One region of the Pectobacterium artocarpous genome, then DNA from elsewhere that is predicted to be linked to it. Evidence: predicted binding sites of a transcription regulator. Region 1 holds the regulator's gene; each other region holds the start of a gene.
What was found. The regulator Fur, encoded in region 1, represses iron uptake genes when iron is present. The targets are predictions, from matches to a motif close to ATAATAATGAGAACNACTATCAA.

Region 1 (7,060 bases):
GTACCGTGAAGTGACTTTTATTTATTACAAACAAAAGCCTGCTTTCAATTACAACCGAAATTAGCCCTTAAAATAAAAAGCGCATTCATAAAAAATGAAACATTATTGTTAACATAAAAATACACTTAAGGATATGTGCATTTGCTCCTAGACGATGACATAATCCATATCAATTATGTGGAATTTGGCCTCAGCAGGGATACGCTTCGTTTCTTTTACTGCCCTCCGCATTTCATATGTTCTTGATTTACGCCTCCTTACCGATACGAGTTTCTCCTGATGTGAGTGTCTGTTATTATTAATGGATAAGTGGGTGAAACATTACACCATACCATTAGGAATCAAGAGGTTATTCAATTCATGGCACTCATCGGAATATTCTTTGGCAGTGATACTGGTAACACTGAAAACATCGCCAAAACGATCCAACAGCAGTTAGGCACCAACGTTGCGGATGTTCATGACATCGCCAAAAGCAGCAAAGAGGACCTTGAAGGTTTCGATATCCTGCTGCTAGGTATTCCAACCTGGTATTACGGTGAAGCTCAGTGTGATTGGGATGACTTTTTTCCTTCACTGGAAGAAATTGATTTCACTGGGAAACTGGTTGCCCTATTTGGCTGTGGCGATCAGGAAGACTATGCAGAATACTTCTGTGATGCCATGGGCACCATTCGTGACATTATTGAGCCTCGCGGCGCGACGATTGTCGGCCATTGGCCAACAGAAGGCTATTATTTTGAAGCCTCTAAAGGGCTCGCCGACGACAATCACTTCATCGGCCTGGCTATCGATGAAGACCGTCAGCCTGAACTGACCAGCGAACGCGTAACAACGTGGGTGAAACAGATCAGCGATGAACTGAATCTGAAAGAGCTGGTTGGGTAAACCACGTTGGCTCTGATAATCACTATCAGAGCCAAAATAACATTGATAGGTAAAATCTTTCATAATAATTGATACATTTTTTTAACTTCTATCAGTAAACCTGTACAATAATCCCATCGGTTTTATATGTGCTTCACCATTTCCTCATTCATCAACAACGGATTGCGTTATATACCAGTAGTGTGAATGGGGACAATATTGTTAACATTCCCTTGTTTTCATTTTGTATGTGCGGTTCTATAATTGGGACGCTATTACATTTTTGCGCCGACCGATGTCATAGGCTAGGCAGCCTCCATTGATAAGTAAGCAACAGGACTAAACCCGCATGACTGACAACAATATCGCATTAAAGAAGGCCGGCCTGAAAGTCACTCTTCCAAGACTGAAAATTCTGGAAGTGTTACAGGATCCTGTCTGTCACCACGTCAGTGCGGAAGATTTATATAAGAGATTGATTGATATGGGCGAAGAGATTGGTCTTGCTACCGTCTATCGCGTACTCAACCAATTTGATGATGCGGGCATCGTCACTCGTCATAACTTCGAAGGGGGTAAATCCGTTTTCGAACTGACACAGCAGCATCATCACGATCACTTAATTTGCCTCGACTGTGGCAAAGTCATTGAATTCCGCGATGAATCTATCGAAGCACGCCAACGCGAGATCGCAGAAAGACACGGCATTAAACTGACCAACCACAGTTTGTATCTCTATGGGCATTGCAGTGAAGGGGATTGCCGCGAGGATGAAACCCTGCACGAATCAACACGATAAATCGACCGCATAAAAAATAAAACCGCCGAGGCGGTTTTATTTTTGTCTTCTTACTGGTGGCGTTAGCCTACCCAGGTATCACGCAGTCCAACCGTACGGTTAAACACCATATGTTCTGCACTGGAGTAAACGCGGTCGGCACAGAAGTAACCTTCGCGCTCAAACTGATACGCTTTCTCTGCTTCCGCCTGCACCAGGCTCGCTTCTACAAAACCTTGCGTAATCTTCAGTGAGTCTGGATTAATCGTCGACAGGAAGTCCTCCGCTGCGCCAGGGTTTGCCACACTAAACAGGCGATCGTACAGACGGAACTCCGCTGGCACCGCGTGTGCCGCAGAAACCCAATGGATCACACCTTTCACTTTACGGCCATCAGCCGGATCTTTGCTCAGCGTTTCCGCATCATAGCTACAGTAGATCGTGGTGATGGTGCCCTGCTCATCTTTATCAATACGCTCGGCTTTGATCACATAGGCATTACGCAGACGCACTTCTTTACCCAACACCAGACGCTTGTACTGTTTGTTGGCCTCTTCGCGGAAATCAGCGCGATCGATGTAAACTTCGCGGCTGAATGCAACCTGACGTGAGCCCATTTCTGGCTTGTTCGGATGGTTTGGCATCGTGACAAACTCTTCATGCCCGGCTGGAAGATTCTCGATCACCACTTTGACCGGATCCAACACCGCCATCGCGCGCGGGGCGTTCTCATTCAGATCGTCGCGGATGCAGGATTCCAGCGCGGCCATTTCCACGTTGTTATCCTGTTTCGTGACGCCGATGCGCACGCAGAATTCACGGATAGAAGACGCACTATAACCGCGACGACGCAGACCAGAGATAGTCGGCATACGTGGATCGTCCCATCCTTCAACGACATTTTCCGTAACCAGTTGATTCAACTTACGCTTGGACATAATCGCGTATTCAAGATTCAGGCGAGAGAACTCATACTGACGCGGATGGCAAGGAATGGTGATATTATCCAACACCCAGTCATACAGACGACGGTTGTCCTGGAATTCCAGCGTACACAGCGAATGCGTGATCCCTTCCAGCGCATCGGAAATGCAGTGGGTAAAGTCATACATCGGGTAGATGCACCACTTGTTACCCGTCTGGTGATGATCGGCAAATTTAATACGGTACAGCACCGGATCGCGCATTACGATAAAGGACGATGCCATATCGATTTTTGCACGCAGGCAGGCCGTACCTTCCGCAAATCCCCCGTTGCGCATTTTTTCAAACAGCGTCAGATTTTCCTGCACGGTACGGTCGCGGTAAGGGCTGTTTTTGCCCGGCGCCGTCAACGTACCACGGTATTCACGGATCTGCTCGGGCGTCAGTTCATCAACGTAAGCCAGCCCTTTACCGATCAACTCAACCGCATACGCGTGCAGTTGATCGAAATAATCAGAAGAATAGCGAACATCGCCGCTCCATGAAAAACCCAGCCACTCGACGTCACGTTTGATCGACTCAACGTATTCGATATCTTCTTTTACCGGGTTGGTGTCGTCAAAGCGCAGGTTACATTGCCCCTGATAGTCACGCGCGATACCAAAATTCAGGCAAATAGACTTGGCATGCCCAATATGCAGATAGCCGTTCGGCTCTGGCGGGAAACGCGTCTGAATATGGTCATGCTTACCGGACGCCAGATCTTCATCGATAATCTGACGGATAAAGTTGGTTGGGCGGGCTTCAGCCTCACTCATTCTTCATTCCTCAATGCTAAAACGACGTATAACCGACAATGATCCAACAAGCTACGCTGGGAAACAACCGTTAGTTTCATTTAATTATTCATAACGAAAAAAAAGGCGAGATTGCTATCTCGCCCTATCTATTTCATCGACACAACAGCACGTTAAACATATAACGCCGTCATATTACGCCTTGTTATGTTCCGCTTTCAGCGCGGTCGCTATCGATTCAGCCTGTGTGCCAACGACAATCTGGACGCTTTGCTTATTCAGACGAATCACGCCCGCCGCACCAAGACGCTTCGCCTGCGCATCATCAACCAGAGAGGAATCTGCCACATTCAAACGCAGGCGTGTGATACAGGCATCAATGCCGATCAGGTTGGCTTTGCCGCCCAGCGCCTGCAAGTAACCCCGCGCCAGTACCGCTGCATCGCCTGATTTCTCGCTTGCAATCGCGGTACTCACGTCATATCCATCAGCTTCGCTACCGCTCACGGCCAGTTCACGTCCCGGCGTTAACAGGTTGAAGCGCATGATGGTAAAACGGAACACCACATAGTAAATGATGAAGAATACCAGCCCTTGTGCAAGCAGCATATACCACTGTGTAGCAAGTGGATTGCGTGAGGACAGCACCATGTCCACCAGACCGGCACTGAAGCCAAAGCCGGCAATCCAATGCATACTGGCCGCGACAAAGACGGAAAAACCGGTCAGTAACGCATGTAGGAAATACAGCACCGGGGCCACAAACATGAAGGAAAACTCCAGCGGTTCGGTGATCCCGGTGAAGAAGGAGGCAAATGCCGCCGCCAGCATGATCCCAGCTACTTTGCTTTTGTTCTCAGGGCGGGCGCAGTGGTAAATCGCCAGCGCTGCCCCCGGCAGGCCAAACATCATTATCGGGAAGAAGCCCGCCTGATAACGTCCGGTGATCCCCACCACGGCTTTGCCAGAATCGATAGACTGCTGACCAGCTAGGAAGTTAGGAATATCGTTGATGCCCGCGACATCAAACCAGAACACAGAGTTCAACGCATGATGTAGCCCAACAGGAATCAGCAAACGGTTAAAGAAGGCGTAAACCCCGGCGCCCACCGAGCCCAACTGTTGGATATGTTCACCGAACGACACTAGCGCATTGTAAATCACCGGCCAGACGTACATTAAAATGAACGCCACCAGAATCATCAGGAAAGAAACCAGAATAGGGACCAATCGGCGTCCGCTGAAGAACGACAGCGCCTTAGGCAGTTCAACCTGGCTAAAGCGGTTATACAGTTCGGCGGACATCACACCGACCAAAATCCCGATGAACTGGTTTTCAATCTTGCCAAACGCAGCGGGCACCTGTTCAACAGGGATCCGTTGGATCATAGCGACAACGGCCGGAGAACACAGCGTAGTCAACACCAGATAACCGACAAAGCCGGTCAATGCCGCCGCACCATCCTTATCTTTCGACATGCCGTAAGCAACACCGACAGCAAACAACACCGCCATATGCCCGATAATCGCCTCACCCGATTTGATGAGGAGTGCCGCCAGCGCGTTCTCGCTTCCCCAGCCAACCGGATCAATCCAGTAACCAATCCCCATCAGGATAGCGGCAGCAGGCAGCGTCGCGACAGGCACCATCAACGCCCGGCCGACTTTTTGTAAATAGCTCAAAGTACTCACTTTTCCCTCTCTTACCTTTGCGAGATAAATGAAATGTTGTGGGGCAAACAAACCTGCCAATAAATTTCACTGCCGAAAAACGTCGCTGTTGAAAATGTCATTGCCAAAAAACGTGACCAGCGGTGGTTCTTAGGGGGAGTGTAAGAAAAATAATTCGCTACACAAATTAAACCCCGTAATTATGTGATAAAAATCACCCAAAAACTGCATATTAAAAGTTTATACCTGAATAAAACCCCAACTTATTTCAAGATTAAAAAAAACGGAGTAGACTAATTTTAATGCATAGACAACACGCGCAACTGGCGCTTGACGCAATAACGCAATTCATTCCACTTGAAAATCAGGAGAGTGCTGATGAGACTCATTCCCTTAACTACCGCCGCAGACGTCGGAAAATGGGCAGCCCGCCACATCGTTGAAAAGATTAACGCTTTCAAGCCCAGCGCAGAGCGCCCTTTTATTCTTGGGTTACCGACAGGCAGTTCACCGCTGGAGGCTTATAAATCGCTGGTCGCCATGCACAAAGCAGGTTTAGTGAGCTTCAAACACGTTGTCACCTTCAATATGGATGAATATGTCGGCCTGCCGACCGACCATCCAGAAAGCTATCATACCTTCATGCATCAGAATTTTTTCAATCACGTTGATATTTTGCGTGAAAACATTAACCTGTTGAACGGCAACGCAGAAGACACCACAGCAGAATGTCACCGTTATGAAGAGAAAATAAAGTCTTACGGAAAAATTCATCTTTTCATGGGCGGCGTGGGTAATGATGGACATATCGCCTTCAATGAGCCCGCTTCCTCTCTGGCTTCCCGTACTCGCATTAAAACGCTGACGGAAGAGACCCGCATCGCGAATTCCCGTTTCTTTGGCGGGGACGTCAGTCTGGTCCCTAAATTTGCGCTGACCGTTGGCGTTGGTACGTTGCTGGATGCCGAAGAAGTGATGATTCTGGTGACCGGCCGCAACAAAGCGCAGGCGCTACAGGCTGCGGTAGAAGGCAATGTTAACCATATGTGGACGATCAGTTGTCTGCAACTGCATGCCAAAGCCATCATGGTGTGCGATGAGCCTTCCACGATGGAGCTAAAGGTAAAAACTGTTAAGTATTTCCGTGAGTTAGAAACGGAAAGTATGAAGAACCTCTAACCGATCGCGGGAGTCGATGATGTACGCGTTAACCCACTGCCGGATTTTCACCGGCCATCAGATTCTGGATAATCACGCCGTCGTGATTGCCGATGGGCTGATCGAGCGAGTCTGCTCACTTGCCGAGCTCCCTGCCGGCATTGAACAACACGACCTGAACGGCGCATTTCTCGCGCCAGGGTTTATCGATCTCCAGTTGAACGGCTGCGGCGGTGTGCAGTTCAACGACTCACTGGACACGATCTCCGTCAAAACGCTGGAGATCATGCAGCAGGCAAACCAGCGTTCAGGCTGTACCAGTTTTTTACCTACGCTGATTACCTCCAGCGATGCGTTCATGAAACACAGCATCGATGTGATGAGAGACTGGCTGGCGCAGAATAAGCATCAGGCGCTGGGGCTACATCTCGAAGGCCCGTGGCTGAACGTGATAAAGAAAGGTACACATGATCCCGCCTTTATTCGCCAGCCCACGCAAGAGCTTGTCGATTTTCTGTGCGCTAACGCGGATGCCATTACAAAAATCACACTGGCACCGGAAGAGGTCGAGCCATCGGTTATCCGTCAGCTAACGGCTACGGGGATTATCGTCTCTGCCGGGCACTCCAATGCAACCTGGGAACAAGCTAAGCAGGGTTTTGCGGCCGGTATTCGTTTCGCGACTCACTTGTTCAACGCCATGCCATATCTGACTGGCCGCGAACCCGGTTTGGTCGGCGCAATTTACGACGCTCCGGAAGTCTATTGCGGTATTATCGCGGATGGGCGACACGTTGACTGGGCCAATATTCGCAATAGTAAACGTATCAAGGGCGATAAGCTGGTGCTGGTTACCGACGCTACC
Region 2 (7,060 bases), on a different contig from region 1:
AGGGTAGTCCGTTCAGCAAATCCAACGGCTGGGCGATTTCCTCGCGCGCCCACTGGCGTATGGTTTGCTCTTCATCCGTCATCGGCGCGGGTAGCAGTTCTGTAATCGACAGCACGCCGACCGGCACCGGTAACGCTGAAGCCACAAAGCCGATCTCCGGCTGGTCGGCCTCTTTCCCCTCGACTTCGACAAACTGGCAGTACAGGCACTCGCACTCCATGACTGCCTGACGGATCGCGCTTAGCATGGCTTCAATATCAACCTTGCCATCGAACGCGATGCACTCCGCCGTGTTGAACGTCGCCTTATCATCGTTCAGGGCGTGGCCTAACCATAACCCACGCTGCGCAACGCTCAACGGCTTCATAATGCGGCTCCCTGCTGCTTTTCGATCAACGCCCACCAGGCATTCAGACTGGGGTTACGTGCCAGATCGACAAAGCTCAGCGTGACGCCCTGATTGCGCCATTCGGTCAGCAGCGCCATCATGCGCACCGAATCCAAACCATAGTCGATCAGGTTTTCATCTTCATCGAACTGATCTTCGTCTTCATCGATCAAGGTCAGCAGGTGCGCTCTCAATCCTTGTTTCGTCAGTGCCTGTGCCATTTTTGCTCCTGTGAGTTCTGCCGTGCTAACCACCCGTCCGGCGCGCGTCGCCACATATTTCAGCGCCATCTGGTGTTCCTGAAGTGAGAAATCCGCTACCGCATCCCCGACCATAAATGGCTTGATGTCGCGCATGAAGGCATCCGTCGCGGTAATCATGCAGCCGATATGTCCGTAAACGCCGCAGATAATCAGTTGATCTTTACCCATCTCCTTCATCATCGGCTCCAGCGGCGAACGGTGAAAGGCGCTGTAGCGCCACTTCACCAGCACCGTGTCGTGCTCATCCGGAGCCAGCGCACTCACGACACGCTGCTTTTCAGGGTGATTATTCAGCCCTGCGCCCCACATGTCGTTCAGCAGCGCCCGGTCGGCCGAGCTTTGTGCGTTCGGTTGCGCGGTATACACCACCGGAATCCCTTGCGCTTTACAGTAGGTTCGTAACGCCGCAATGTTCTCAATCAGTTGCTGCACCAGCGGGCTGTCCGCACCATAAAAATTCACGAAGTAGTCCTGCATGTCGTGAATCAGCAGCACCGCACGTTCAGGCTCAAACGCCCAGGAAACGTTGTTGTCCGGGAAATCCTGCGCACATGGCAGGGGATAAGACGCAATAGAAGGGATTGCCATCACAAAATCCTTATTTGTTTCGAGTGCTAAGTTGGGTCTGGATGCGCTGACGGAGTGATTGCTTATCAATCTTGCCGACCGGTGTGACGGGCAAGGTGTCGATCATTTCGAAACGGTCCGGCAGTTTGAATTCAGCAATACCCTGATTACGGAGATATTTTCTTAACGTAATGGCTTTCAGCGAGGGATCGCTGACCACCAGAAAAGCACAGCTCTTTTCGCCCATAATGGGATCGGGCATGGACACCAGCGCGGCATGGAGAATGCCGTCATGCTTGAGCAGCAGGTTTTCGATCTCCTCGGCGGCAATCTTTTCACCGCCGCGGTTAATCTGATCTTTTTCCCGCCCGACTACGCGTAAATAGCCGTCCTCGGTCATCTGCACCACATCGCCAGAATGGTAAAAACCTTCGCTATCGAAAGCGCGCGCGTTGTGCTCCGGGCTGCGGTAATAGCCACGGAAGGTATACGGGCCGCGTGTCGCCAACAGACCCGCTTCGCCTCTCGGCACCGGATTGCCGTCGATGTCCAACACCTTCACTTCATCGTCCGGGCTCATCGGATAGCCCTGCGTGGTGAAAGTGTGCTCATCGCTGTCGTCCAGTCGGGTGTAGTTCACCAACCCTTCCGCCATCCCAAGCACCTGCTGTAGCTGACAGCCCAGCACCGCCGGAATACGACGAGCAACCGTTTCACTCAGCTTCGCGCCGCCCACCTGCAAGATCTTCAGGCTACGCAGCGCGCCACCAAACTGTTCGGCGGCCTGAATCCACAGCGCGGCAGCGGGCGGCACCAGCGAGGTAATATCGATCTGATGGCGTTCGATCAGCGGGAAACAGGTCATCGCCCCCGGATCCGGTGCCAGCACAACACGTCCGCCGGCGTAGAACACGCCAAGCGAACCAGGCGAGCTTAACGGGAAGTTATGTGGAGCAGGCAACGCGCATAGATAGCGGGTGTGTGGCGTCAGCTCACAAATTTCCACGCTGCGGCGTACGCTGTAGTAATAATCATCATGAGTGCGGGGAATCAGCTTCGGCGTACCGGTACTGCCGCCAGAAAGCTGGAAGAAGGCAACCTGCCCTGACGCGGAAGGCTGATACTGGCGGATTGACGTGTGCGGTTGTAGCCAGTCTGTCAGACTGTGCCCCAGCGAACTGTCGCCGAGCATCACCACCGTTTGCAGACGAGGAACCTGCGTTTGTAGCCGATCCAGAAACTCACCGTTGCCAAACAGCGGGTGTTCAGCCGAGGCGATCAGCAAACGTGGTTCGATCTGCGTAGCATACGACAGCAGCTCCAGCTTGTTATGGCTGAACAAGGCGTTAACCGGCGCGACGCCTATTTTTAGCAAGGCAAAAAAGGTCAGATAGAACTCTGCCACGTTCGGTAACTGCACTAGCGCCGTGTCGCCGCAGCGTAGGCCGCTTTCCGTCAGGCGCGATGCCAGCGCGGAAGACTGTCGATCCAGCTCCCGATAGCTCCACTGACGCTCGCCACACACGACCGCAACGGCGTCAGGTTGCGTCGACAGGTGACGTTCCCAGGCATCCGTGAGCGGCAGGCCAACCCAGTACCCCTTGTCGCGATAACGCTGTGCCAGTTCCTCCGGCCAGGGCGTAAATTCAATGCTCATAGTCCATCCACACCTGAGTTAAGCCCAAACGCATTCAACATCGTGTTTAATTTGGCGGCGGTTTCAGCCCATTCATCCTCGGGGACTGACGCCTCAACAATGCCCGCCCCGGCAAACAGGCGGACTTTATTGTTTTTGATGGTGCCACAGCGAATCGCTATCGCCCATTCGCCATCGCCGTTGGCATCACACCAGCCGACAATGCCGCTGAATACGCCGCGATCGTGCGGTTCCAGTTCAGCGATCAGTTGGCGGGCTTCCTGCGTGGGGAAGCCGCACAACGCGGGGGTGGGATGCAGTTGGCAGGCGATCTGAAGCGCCGTCATCTCTGGATTCACCAGTTCGCCACTAATGGCGGTAGACAAGTGCCACATGGAGGCGGTATGCATCAGCGTAGGTGCCGATGGAACCGCTAATGACGAGCACAGCGGCATCAGGCGTTGACGAATGTCGTCCACCACCAGCTTATGCTCGTGCTTATCTTTGCTGGAATTCAGCAAGCGCTGGCTATTCAGGTAATCCAGATGTTCATCGTTCATCCGTCGTGCCGAGCCTGCCAGTGGGTTGGAGACAATGACGTTTCCCTGCTTACGCAGCAGCAGTTCCGGGCTGGCACCCAGCAATATGGAACCATCCGGCAGCGGCAGCGAGAAGTGATAGCCGCCCGCGTTCTGCACCATCAGGTTGTTAAGGATCGTTTGCGCCTTAACAGGGCCCGCCAGCTCAATGTCCAAAATGCGTGACAGGACCGCTTTGCTCAGATCACCGCGACGGAAACGCTCAACGGCCTCCGCCACGATGGACTTGAACTGACGTTCGTCCGGGACACTGTTCAGTGTTAACGCGCTGGGTGCTGCTGCCGTCTGCTGACAGACACGGCTGACGAGTTCAGATTTCGTCGTAACGGTATAACTATCAGGGATATAGAGACTAGAGGGTTGCGTGGTATCAAAAGGGATCGCTCCCACCACAATAGGCAGCGACTGCCCTGCCTGACACGCCCGCTGGAACGCCTGCGCGATTGCAGCGCTCAGTCTGTCATCGTGCGAATCTGGAGCACAAACAGGGGACGAAATACGTTCAAATAAGCCGGAAGTAGAAAGGCTACGGTGTTCCGATGCATATAAAAAAGCGGTTTGTTCCGAATAACTTACCCCGCTAAATGTTTCAGCTTCTGTAATCAGTGTATCCACAAGGCAGCTCCTGCGCTCGTAAATTAAATATCAATGATTATTAAAATCATTATCATTTATATCAAGCGCAGTTAAATTACACTGAAGTAATGTGTTCGGTCAATCTTTCCACAGAAGTGGTTATTCACACCAATTTATTAGGGTTATATTGATATTAATCAATTTTTTTGATCATCATTCATAACAGTTAATGATTAGCAATAGGAATGTGTTGATTATAAAACGCACATCACAAATGATAATGAAAATACTTATCATTTATTGTCATGGCAATTAAGCTGCGCTAGACTGCGCGAATATTTTACTAACTGTGTCTAAATGTGAGCCCATCATGGATGAAAGCATGTACCGCCAGCACACCCGATCCGTTGTGCATCTGGCGTTGCTCATCAACATGCTTTCCCTCGGTAGCCTGATGATGGTGATGCCGTTAGGCCCCGATTTTATCAGCGCGCTATCGATGGATGCCAAGAACATCGGCTACATTAGCGGCGGCGCAACGTTTGCCTCTGCCATCGTCGGCTTCCTCGCGGCCCCTTATCTGGACAGATTTAACCGTAAACATGCCCTGATCGTTCTGCTGACGCTGCGCTTTGGCCTGACAGCAGCCTGCATGTTTGCCTCCAGCCAAGCCCATCTTTTAGTGCTGTTTATTCTGGCGGGCTGCGTGGCCGGGCCAGCCTCTGGCGTGTTGATGGCGGCGGTAGTCGATATCGTGCCAGCCAATGAGCGCGGGAAGCAGTTGGCTTATGTCGGTATGAGTTTTTCACTCGCGGCCATCATCATCATGCCGCTGTCGCTGGAGCTGGCTCACCGTATTAACTGGCAAGCACCGTTTTATATTTTCGGCCTCGGCGGCCTGTTGCTGGCGCTGTTAGTGCTGTGGCTCTTTCCTTCCATGCCGCCGACGCACCGGTATCAACAAAACGCTTCTCCCAGTAAAAGGCCCACTTCCGTATTACACGATCTGCTGGCATCCCCGCTTTTCCTGTTGGGACTAACGGTGGTTTCGCTACAAATGTTCGGTCATTTCCTGTTGATTCCCCATTTTTCCAACTACTTTCAGTTCAATTTAGCGTTCCCACGGGACGATATTTCCCTGCTTTATCTCTGCGGTGGGCTGGCCAGCATGGTGACCATGCAACTGTGCGGCAATCTGCTGGATCGAGGATATGCCAGCCGGACAATCGTGATAACGACGCTGCTACTGGCCATTGTGATCCTCTTTGGTTTCGTTTTGTCTTTTTCGCTTTCCCTGTATCTGGTGTTCACTCTGTTCATGGCGCTCAGCGCAGCTCGTTCCAGCAGCACGCTGGCGATTACCGCAGGCATTCCGTTACCGCATCAGCGCGCCGCGTTTATGTCCTATCAGGGCACCGCAGCCAACGTAGCGTCAGGGCTTGCCAGCGTCGCTTCTGCGGCTTATCTGAGTACCTCCGCAGAGGGGAAAATTGACGGATTCTCGCAGCTCGCCGTCGCCAGCACCGTATTTGCGCTGGCCGCCATGCTGCTGACCATGCGCCTGATTCCGCAGTTGGCTGCACGCCAACCGGCACAGGCTATACGGCAATAAGCCGATCGATTCACGAATGAGTGGACCGGCAATACACGCAACACAGCACGCAATTTATTTATGGGGATGTTTTTCCACTCTTTGATGGGGTCTTTGACATGCAGCTAAAATCGGAAAACCGTTTTTCACATCATCATTTCCCACACAGCAAGGTGTATCGCGCCCTGTTGGTGACCGGGTTACTGGCACAGCCTGCGTTCGCACAGGCAGAAAACGCGACAGATGAAAAAATCGTCGTGACGGCAACACAGACAAAACACACGACGCTGAGCGCCCCCGCGAGTGTCTCTGTCATCACTCGCGGCGAGCTGGAAAAAATGTCGGTGAATAACGTGTCAGATGCGGTGAAAAAGCTGCCGGGAATTAACATCAACCCATCGACCAGCTATGGCCGCAACGAAATCAAGATCCGTGGGATGAAAGCGGACTACACCTTGCTGCTGATCAATGGACGTCGGGTCAATTCCCGCGATGCGCTTGCTGGTAACATGGGAAATGATTTCGATCTGAGTGCGATTCCCATCTCAGCTATCGATCGTGTCGAAGTGATCCGTGGGCCCATGTCCTCCTTGTACGGTGCCGATGCACTAGGCGGCGTCATTAATGTCATCCTGAACCAACCGACTAACGATCTTAAAGGCGAAATTGGCTATAACTTTGAAGCACCAACAGAAGGATCGGGCGGCGACCACAACCGTCTGAACGGTTATATCAGTGGACCACTCATAGAAAACACACTTCTGGGGAGCCTGTTAGTCGATGGTGGAAAACGTGACGCATGGAAAACGGAACAGTCGGTGAATCAGAATACTGATGCACTAGAAAAACGTGATAATTACAGCGTGATAGGAAATTTAACGTGGTTGATTGATGACAAGCAGAGTCTGGATTTTGATGCCACCTACACCAAAGATGACCGTGACGTACATTGGAATAACTACGGTACAGCAGTGCGTAACATTCAAAAAATGGATCGATTGGGGCTGGGGTTAACGCACAACGGCAGTTGGGATAACGTCGATACGCGTCTGCGCTACTACTACGAAAATGTAGAATTGATGGATAATTCTCAACTTAATAATGGCAAAGCAGACATTACTCAGGATAACCATACCGTTGACGGCCAGGTTTCTGGCTATGTGGGCGATCATCTTCTGACCGGTGGCGGAGAATACCGCTTAACCTCACTTAAACACAGCATGAATCTGCCCAACGGCACCATTGACGTGAGCCAAGGCGCGCTCTTCCTGCAAGACGAATTCAAACTGGCCGATGTGTCATTAACCTTTGGCGGACGTGTCGATAAGCATGAGACATACGGTACAGAATTCAGCCCGCGCGCTTATGCCACCTATAACCTCACTGATAACTGGGTGGTAAAAGGCGGCGTCAGCAAAGCGTTTAAAGCCCCTTCCATTG
Region 3 (7,060 bases), on a different contig from region 1:
AACCGATAAAGACTTCATCAATCTTCTCGCCCTGCACGTCAGACAGCCAGCGCGCATCGTCTGGATCGTTCGGCGCACACAGGATCGGCTCTTTGATGTCGGCCAGATCGATCTCGATCACCGCCGCGTACTCGGCATCGGCATCCGCTTCCAGCAGTTGCGGATCGGCCAGCCATTTTTCCATACCCTGAATACGACGCTCTAATGTACGACGATCGCCATAACCTTCGGAGATCATCCACTTCAGCAGTACGATGTTGGAGTTCAGATACTCAATGATCGGTTCTTTATCCAGCTTGATCGTACAGCCTGCCGCAGAACGTTCCGCCGAGGCGTCAGTCAGTTCAAACGCCTGCTCGACTTTAAGATCCGGCAGACCTTCGATTTCCAGAATACGACCAGAGAAGATGTTCTTCTTACCTTTCTTCTCAACGGTCAGCAGGCCTTGCTTGATGGCATACAGCGGAATGGCGTGCACCAGATCGCGCAGGGTAATGCCCGGCTGCATTTTGCCTTTGAAGCGCACCAGAACAGATTCCGGCATATCCAGCGGCATCACGCCCGTCGCGGCGGCAAACGCCACCAGACCGGAGCCCGCCGGGAAAGAGATACCGATTGGGAAACGCGTATGGGAGTCACCGCCCGTACCAACGGTATCTGGCAGCAGCATGCGATTCAGCCAAGAGTGGATAACACCATCCCCCGGACGCAGCGAGACACCGCCACGGTTCATGATGAAATCAGGCAGCGTGTGGTGCGTGGTCACGTCAACCGGCTTCGGATAGGCGGCGGTGTGACAGAATGACTGCATCACCAGGTCGGCGGAGAAGCCCAGACAGGCCAGGTCTTTCAGCTCATCACGGGTCATTGGGCCGGTGGTGTCCTGTGAACCGACAGAGGTCATCTTCGGTTCGCAGTATTCGTCAGGGCGAATACCTGCGACGCCACAGGCACGGCCCACCATTTTCTGCGCCAGCGAGAAGCCTTTTTTGCTGGCTTCAACCGCTTTGGAAATACGGAAGACATCGCTGTGCGGCAAGCCCAGAGACTCACGCGCTTTGGAGGTCAGCCCGCGGCCGATAATCAGTGGAATACGGCCACCGGCACGCACTTCATCCAGCAATACGTCGGTCTTCAGCGCGAACGTCGCCAGAACTTCATTGGTGTCATGGCGGCGTACTTCACCTTCATACGGGTAAATGTCAATCACATCGCCCATATTCAGATCGTTCACATCCACTTCGATCGGCAGCGCACCAGCATCTTCCATCGTGTTGAAGAAGATCGGGGCGATCTTGCCGCCCAGCACCACACCACCGCCGCGTTTGTTCGGAACGTAAGGGATATCTTCGCCCATGAACCACAGCACGGAGTTGGTCGCCGATTTACGCGATGACCCTGTACCGACAACGTCGCCGACATAAGCCAGCGGGAAGCCTTTCTTGTTCAGTTCTTCGATCTGTTTGATCGGGCCCACGATGCCAGGCTGATCGGGATCGATACCTTCACGGGCGTTTTTCAGCATCGCCAGCGCGTGCAGCGGGATATCAGGGCGTGACCAGGCATCAGGTGCAGGAGATAAGTCATCCGTGTTGGTTTCACCAGTGACTTTAAAGACGGTAACGGTAATTTTTTCCGCCAGTTTCGGGCGGGACAGGAACCACTCGGCATCAGCCCAGGATTGAATCACTTTCTTGGCGTGCGCATTGCCCGCTTTCGCCTTTTCTTCCACATCGTAGAAGTTATCAAACATCAGCAGCGTGTGGGACAGCGCTTCGGCGGCAATCGGGGCCAGTTTGTCATTGTCTAACGCATCAATCAGCGGATGGATGTTATAACCCCCTTGCATGGTACCCAGCAGCTCAACCGCTTTTTCCTGAGTAACCAATGGGGAAGTGGCTTCGCCTTTGGCGACGGCAGCCAGAAAACCGGCCTTCACGTAGGCGGCTTCATCAACGCCGGGGGGGACACGGTTAATCAGCAGGTCAAGCAATGCTTCTTCTTCGCCCGCCGGGGGATTCTTGAGTGACTCAACCAGCGCGGCCATCTGCGTGGCATCTAACGGTTTAGGAACAATCCCCTGTGCAGCCCGGTCGGCTACGTGCTTACGATATTCTTCTAGCACGACGTTCTCCTCGCTCTCATTGTCTTCATTATGCCCGGCGCTCTTGTTCCCGCTTGTGGTGTCCATGCCTGGGTGTCAGCGTGTGGATGTAAGGTAGTAGAGTGTCCGGTCCAGCCTCGTCAGCATATCAGGATTTGAATTGATTGTTAATTCGTTCACATAATGGCAACATTAATTTTTATTCAACTGCACGATGTGACCCATTTCACTATCACTGAAAAATACCGACATCAGCAGAATAGCATGCCCCTGACAGGCCACACTATATATACACCCAAAGCCGATGCTATGATGGTCTCAATACATTAGATATAGCTAAATTAATCAGCAGAACAGTGCGGAGTAGCCCATGACGTTGAGCAATTCGGCTCGGGAATTCATGCAGAACGGTGCGGCAAAAGCCGCGGCGCTGCTGCGCGCGATTGGCAACGAAAACAGGCTGCTGGTGCTTTGCCTGCTTATCGAACAGGGTGAAATGTCGGTTGGTGCACTGCGTGAACACATCCCGCTCAGCCAGTCCGCTCTCTCACAACATCTGGCGAAAATGCGTGAAGAAGGATTGATTAGCTATCGACGCGAATCTCAAACGCTGTACTACCGCATCGAAAATCGGGATGTAGAACCCCTCGTCGCCACCTTAAAAACCCTTTTCTGTCCCTGATACCTGCAATAAAAACTTCCGGGAGAAATTTTTAACGTTGCGCAGCAACGGCCCGCAGGGTGGCGGCAGGGATGGCACGCCATAAAAAACGCCACTGGATTTCCCGTGGCGTTAACGATTAAGTGAGGCGTTATGATTTAGAACGACGTCTTCACACTCACAAAGAACGTCCGGCCCGGTTCGTTATAGGTTGCGGCACCTGCGCCTGCAATAGTGACAACACCATTATTCACCACGTCCTGTGCATTACCGGCACGGAACAGCCGTTTATCAAACAGGTTTTCTACGCCCCCCGTCACGCTCAGGTTCTTGTTAAACATATAGGTACTGCTTAACCCGAACAGCGCATAAGGGCTTAACTCATTGGTCGCACTACCGGTTACACGTTCACCTTTGTAGTTATACATCTTCGGCTTTTGACGACCATACCAGGTCATATCGGCCAGGAAAGAGAGGTTCTCCGTCGCCTGCCAGTCCACCGATGAATTCAGGGTAAATTCCGGTGTAATCGACAGATAATCGCCCGTGGTTTTATTTTTCGATTCCAGCATCCAGGTCAGATTGTTACGCCAATTGATGGTCTCAGTGACAGGAACCGTCAGGCTACCTTCCAATCCCTGAATGACGGCTTTCGGCACATTGCCCCACTGGAAGATATTCGCGTTAGCATATTGGGCATTGGTTCCACCTACTGCTTTGCCGATAACCGTGTTGCCGGCTTCAATCTTGTTACGGTAATCGTTATGGAAGTAGGTGACGCCAGCAATCAGGCCATCACGATGAAACTCCAGACCGATCTCTTTATTCAGGCTGGTTTCTGCCTTCAGGTTTTCATTACCGATCAGGTAACAGGACGTCCCACCCGCACAGCCTTGTCCACGGCTGTAGAGAAGGTAATTTTCGTTAGTCTGGTACAGGTTCGGCGCTTTATAAGCGCGGGCGATACCCAGCTTCAGCGTATAGTCATCGCCCAGTTCCTGCGACAGGTTGAGCGACGGGCTCCAGTTGGTACCAGCAGTGCTGTGATGATCGATACGCAGCGCTGGCGTCAACATGGTGCTATCCGTCAGTTCGACGTTATCTTCCACAAAGGCGGAAGCCAGACGCGCGGCGGATTTCTCACTGCGGCCACTGCTGCTCAGCGATCCCACGCTCCCCCCTTCGGTTGTCGTCTGTGTATTAGAAACCGGATCCGTCATCTTCTGTTCGTTCCACTCAACCCCGAACGTGAGTACCTGATCGACCCAGAGATTCAGCGGAAGATTGACCTCGTTGTGCGCGGTAAAATTATCCAGTTTGATGGTGCCATATTGGTTCGGATTGTTGGTATCAAAAATGCCTTCTAAGCCCCCGGACAGTCCCTCAAGGATACGGGTATTGTGCGTACGTTCATATTGCAGATACGACGTAGAACTGACGCCGCTGTCCCAGTAACCGCGATGCGTAACCGCAAAGTTCTGGCGGTACATGCGGTTGGTTTCCTTGCCATAATTACTGACAACCAGCGGGTTAGTGTTGGTGTTTTGCGAATCACCCGCATAGATATTGCCCTGACGACTGTAACCCGCTTCAAACTCCAGCGACTGTTGCTGGGTCATATCCCAACGCAACAGACCGTTGATATCTTTATTACGCACCCCTTCGCGCCCAGAAGGCAGTGAAGCTGACTGATTACCGGCGCGTGCAGACTGATGTCCTTCATTAATATCGCGTGCATCAGCCTGAGTTTTATTCAGGTTACCATACAGACGAAAGCTCAGGCTGTCGGTCAGGCCGCCCATCAGGCTGAAATCGGTACGCTTGGTGGCACCTTCCGAGCTATGCTCCGGCGCGTTCAGGTAAGTGTTCCAGGTACCGTGCCATTCCTGCGTCGGCTGTTTGGTGATGATGTTGACCACACCGCCCGCAGCACCGTTACCATAGCGCGCCGCCGCCGGGCCGCGCAGCACTTCAATACGCTCCACCATATCGGCAGGCACCCAGTTGGTGTCACCGCGGGTATCACGTTCACCACGCCAGCCGTAGCGCACGGCGGTACGGCTCGATACTGGCTTACCATCTACCAGAATTAGTGTGTTTTCCGGTCCCATACCGCGGATATCGATCTGGCGATTGTTACCGCGCTGGCCGCTGGTTGAGTTACCGGACAAATTGACGCCCGGCATGGTGCGAATCAGTTCTGACAGATCGTTAGCAGGCGGACGTTTGCTGATATCCTCAGCCGTAATTACCGATACGCCCGGAGCCTGACGGGTTTGCTCTGCGGCCGTCACTACCATCGTATCGCCCGATGTTTTCGTTTCGGCCTGATTCTGCACCTGAGGAGCAGGTTCTGTCGAAGGCGTGGTCGAGGTTTGCGCAGCGCTCAGAAACGATGTCATCCCGCAGCTAACGCCAATGAGCGTCGCCAGATAACGGCGCGATTGTGGTAGTTTCATCAAAATTATCCTGCCCTGTAAGAAATGAATAAGTAGTCTGAAAAAGGATCAACATCGCAGACGGTACAGCGACACCTAATGGCAATCAGCAACAGCGCTGAATAACGGCGGAGATAAAACGCGCAGACGTGGCGATTATCGGGAGAGGAATGTCATGCCTACGGGCATCACGTCGTGTTGTTATGAACTACTCTGTGTAATCAATCAGCCCTTTTCTCCGCATTGCCGGAAATGGAAAATGCATTTATCGTGCAATGTGACGCCCTCAACGAAAAATGCTATTGAGAAGTATTTGCATTACCATTTTGGCGCGGTCATTGTTACATTTGTCATTCAGGACGGGGTTTGCTCTAGCAGCAAAATGTTTTGCCAAAGCATCAAAATGGAAGGCGCAGGCCGAAGGGTTCAATCAGGTAGGTAATCACGTGCGCAGCTTCACTCAGTCATCAAAACCGATCTATAAAGATCACATCGTTCAGCAATCCAGTCTGGTCGCAAATAATTACCGTTTTATCGGCCCCCGGCTGATCGATAACACGCCAGTGCTCTTTGGGTCATTCACTGTCGTACAGCTCAATCCGCATCTGATCCTGCATACCGCAGATGTGATTAATCGCCACAATATGAAAACCCAAAATCTGCTGGATGACGCAATTAAACTCGCCATCGTGGTGAGCGGCAATGCGCATATCTCATTTGGCCACCAGGAGCTACATCTGGGAGAGAGCCAGCCGGCCTCGCTGATTGCGCTGACGGAGCCGACGATGTTTACCCGCATCGGCAAACGTGATGAATATGAGCGAACAATTACGCTGACGTTCGACAGAGAATGGCTGTACGGCAACATGATGGACACCGTTGGCGACTGGCAGGCCATCCACGATTTCACACAAACCCATCTGGCGACACACCTGTGGACACCGTCCCGACAGGCGCTGGCTATTGCCTTACAAACGCTGGATGCTGAACCTTGTCAAACGCCGCTCCAGCGCCTGTATCTGGAAATGCAGTGCATGAGCCTGATTATCGAGGCATTTACTTCATTGACCACCAGCGTGGCGCAGGAGAAAAGCAGCGGTGTCACCCTGCGCAGCTACCATCGCATTCAACAGATCAGAGATATGCTGGAAAGCGGCAGCGCCGACCATCTTTCGATGAGTGAGATCGCCAAAAGTGTCAACATGAGCGAAAGTACGCTACAGCGCCATTTTCGTCAGACGTTTAATATGAGCGTATTCGAATACCTGCGTAACTGTCGCTTGCAACGCGCCATGTTAGCCTTGCAGAAAGACGGTATCGGCATTGCGCAAGCAGCCAGCATCGCCGGTTACAACAGCCCCGCTAACTTTGCCACCGCTCTACGGCGTGCATTTGGCATCACCCCAGGGCAGCTAAAAGACCGCTTCTGACTCCGAAGCACTAATAACCAAATGGAATTTATTATTCTTTTCGGTTATTAATCGCTATTCAACAAGGCGCAGTAAATTACTATTTTTCTGCCAGTACACAGACGACCCATGACCAATCAGACTGATATCACCACAACGCTTGCCCACCATATCATCCACAGCGAACCCAATCGAGAAGCGATAGACGCCGCTCGTGACGGAGTGACTGACTTCATCTCCACCGCGCTTCCGATCGCACAGGGAGCCATTGCCGATAGCGGGCTTGCGCCGTTAAAACAGGTGTTCAGCGGCACGGACAGCCTGACGCGCAGTCTGATCCTGGGTTATTCCGGTCACGTACTGGACTTTGACGATTATCATCCGGCGTTTCGTGGACACCCGAGTACCGTCATTCTGCCCGCGCTGTTTGCCCTTGCCGCAGAGGATT

Region 2: the regulator Fur is predicted to act here: its motif matches at 4,304-4,326, upstream of ACKQAD_RS12520 (isochorismate synthase).
Region 3: the regulator Fur is predicted to act here: its motif matches at 5,500-5,522, upstream of ACKQAD_RS01925 (TonB-dependent siderophore receptor).

The regions. Positions count from the first base shown of each region.
Region 1 is NZ_JBJXVK010000006.1:149,647-156,706, forward strand. It holds gene fldA (flavodoxin FldA) at 361-888, shown strand; gene fur (ferric iron uptake transcriptional regulator) at 1,217-1,666, shown strand; gene glnS (glutamine--tRNA ligase) at 1,729-3,387, opposite strand; gene nagE (N-acetylglucosamine-specific PTS transporter subunit IIBC) at 3,562-5,058, opposite strand; gene nagB (glucosamine-6-phosphate deaminase) at 5,416-6,216, shown strand; gene nagA (N-acetylglucosamine-6-phosphate deacetylase) at 6,236-7,060, shown strand, end outside.
Region 2 is NZ_JBJXVK010000017.1:73,364-80,423, reverse strand. It holds gene ACKQAD_RS12535 (non-ribosomal peptide synthetase) at 1-367, opposite strand, end outside; gene ACKQAD_RS12530 (isochorismatase) at 364-1,239, opposite strand; gene ACKQAD_RS12525 ((2,3-dihydroxybenzoyl)adenylate synthase) at 1,250-2,875, opposite strand; gene ACKQAD_RS12520 (isochorismate synthase) at 2,872-4,068, opposite strand; gene ACKQAD_RS12515 (MFS transporter) at 4,400-5,641, shown strand; gene ACKQAD_RS12510 (TonB-dependent receptor domain-containing protein) at 5,740-7,060, shown strand, end outside.
Region 3 is NZ_JBJXVK010000002.1:194,033-201,092, reverse strand. It holds gene acnB (bifunctional aconitate hydratase 2/2-methylisocitrate dehydratase) at 1-2,125, opposite strand, end outside; gene ACKQAD_RS01930 (ArsR/SmtB family transcription factor) at 2,475-2,786, shown strand; gene ACKQAD_RS01925 (TonB-dependent siderophore receptor) at 2,924-5,224, opposite strand; gene ACKQAD_RS01920 (helix-turn-helix transcriptional regulator) at 5,650-6,633, shown strand; gene ACKQAD_RS01915 (MmgE/PrpD family protein) at 6,742-7,060, shown strand, end outside.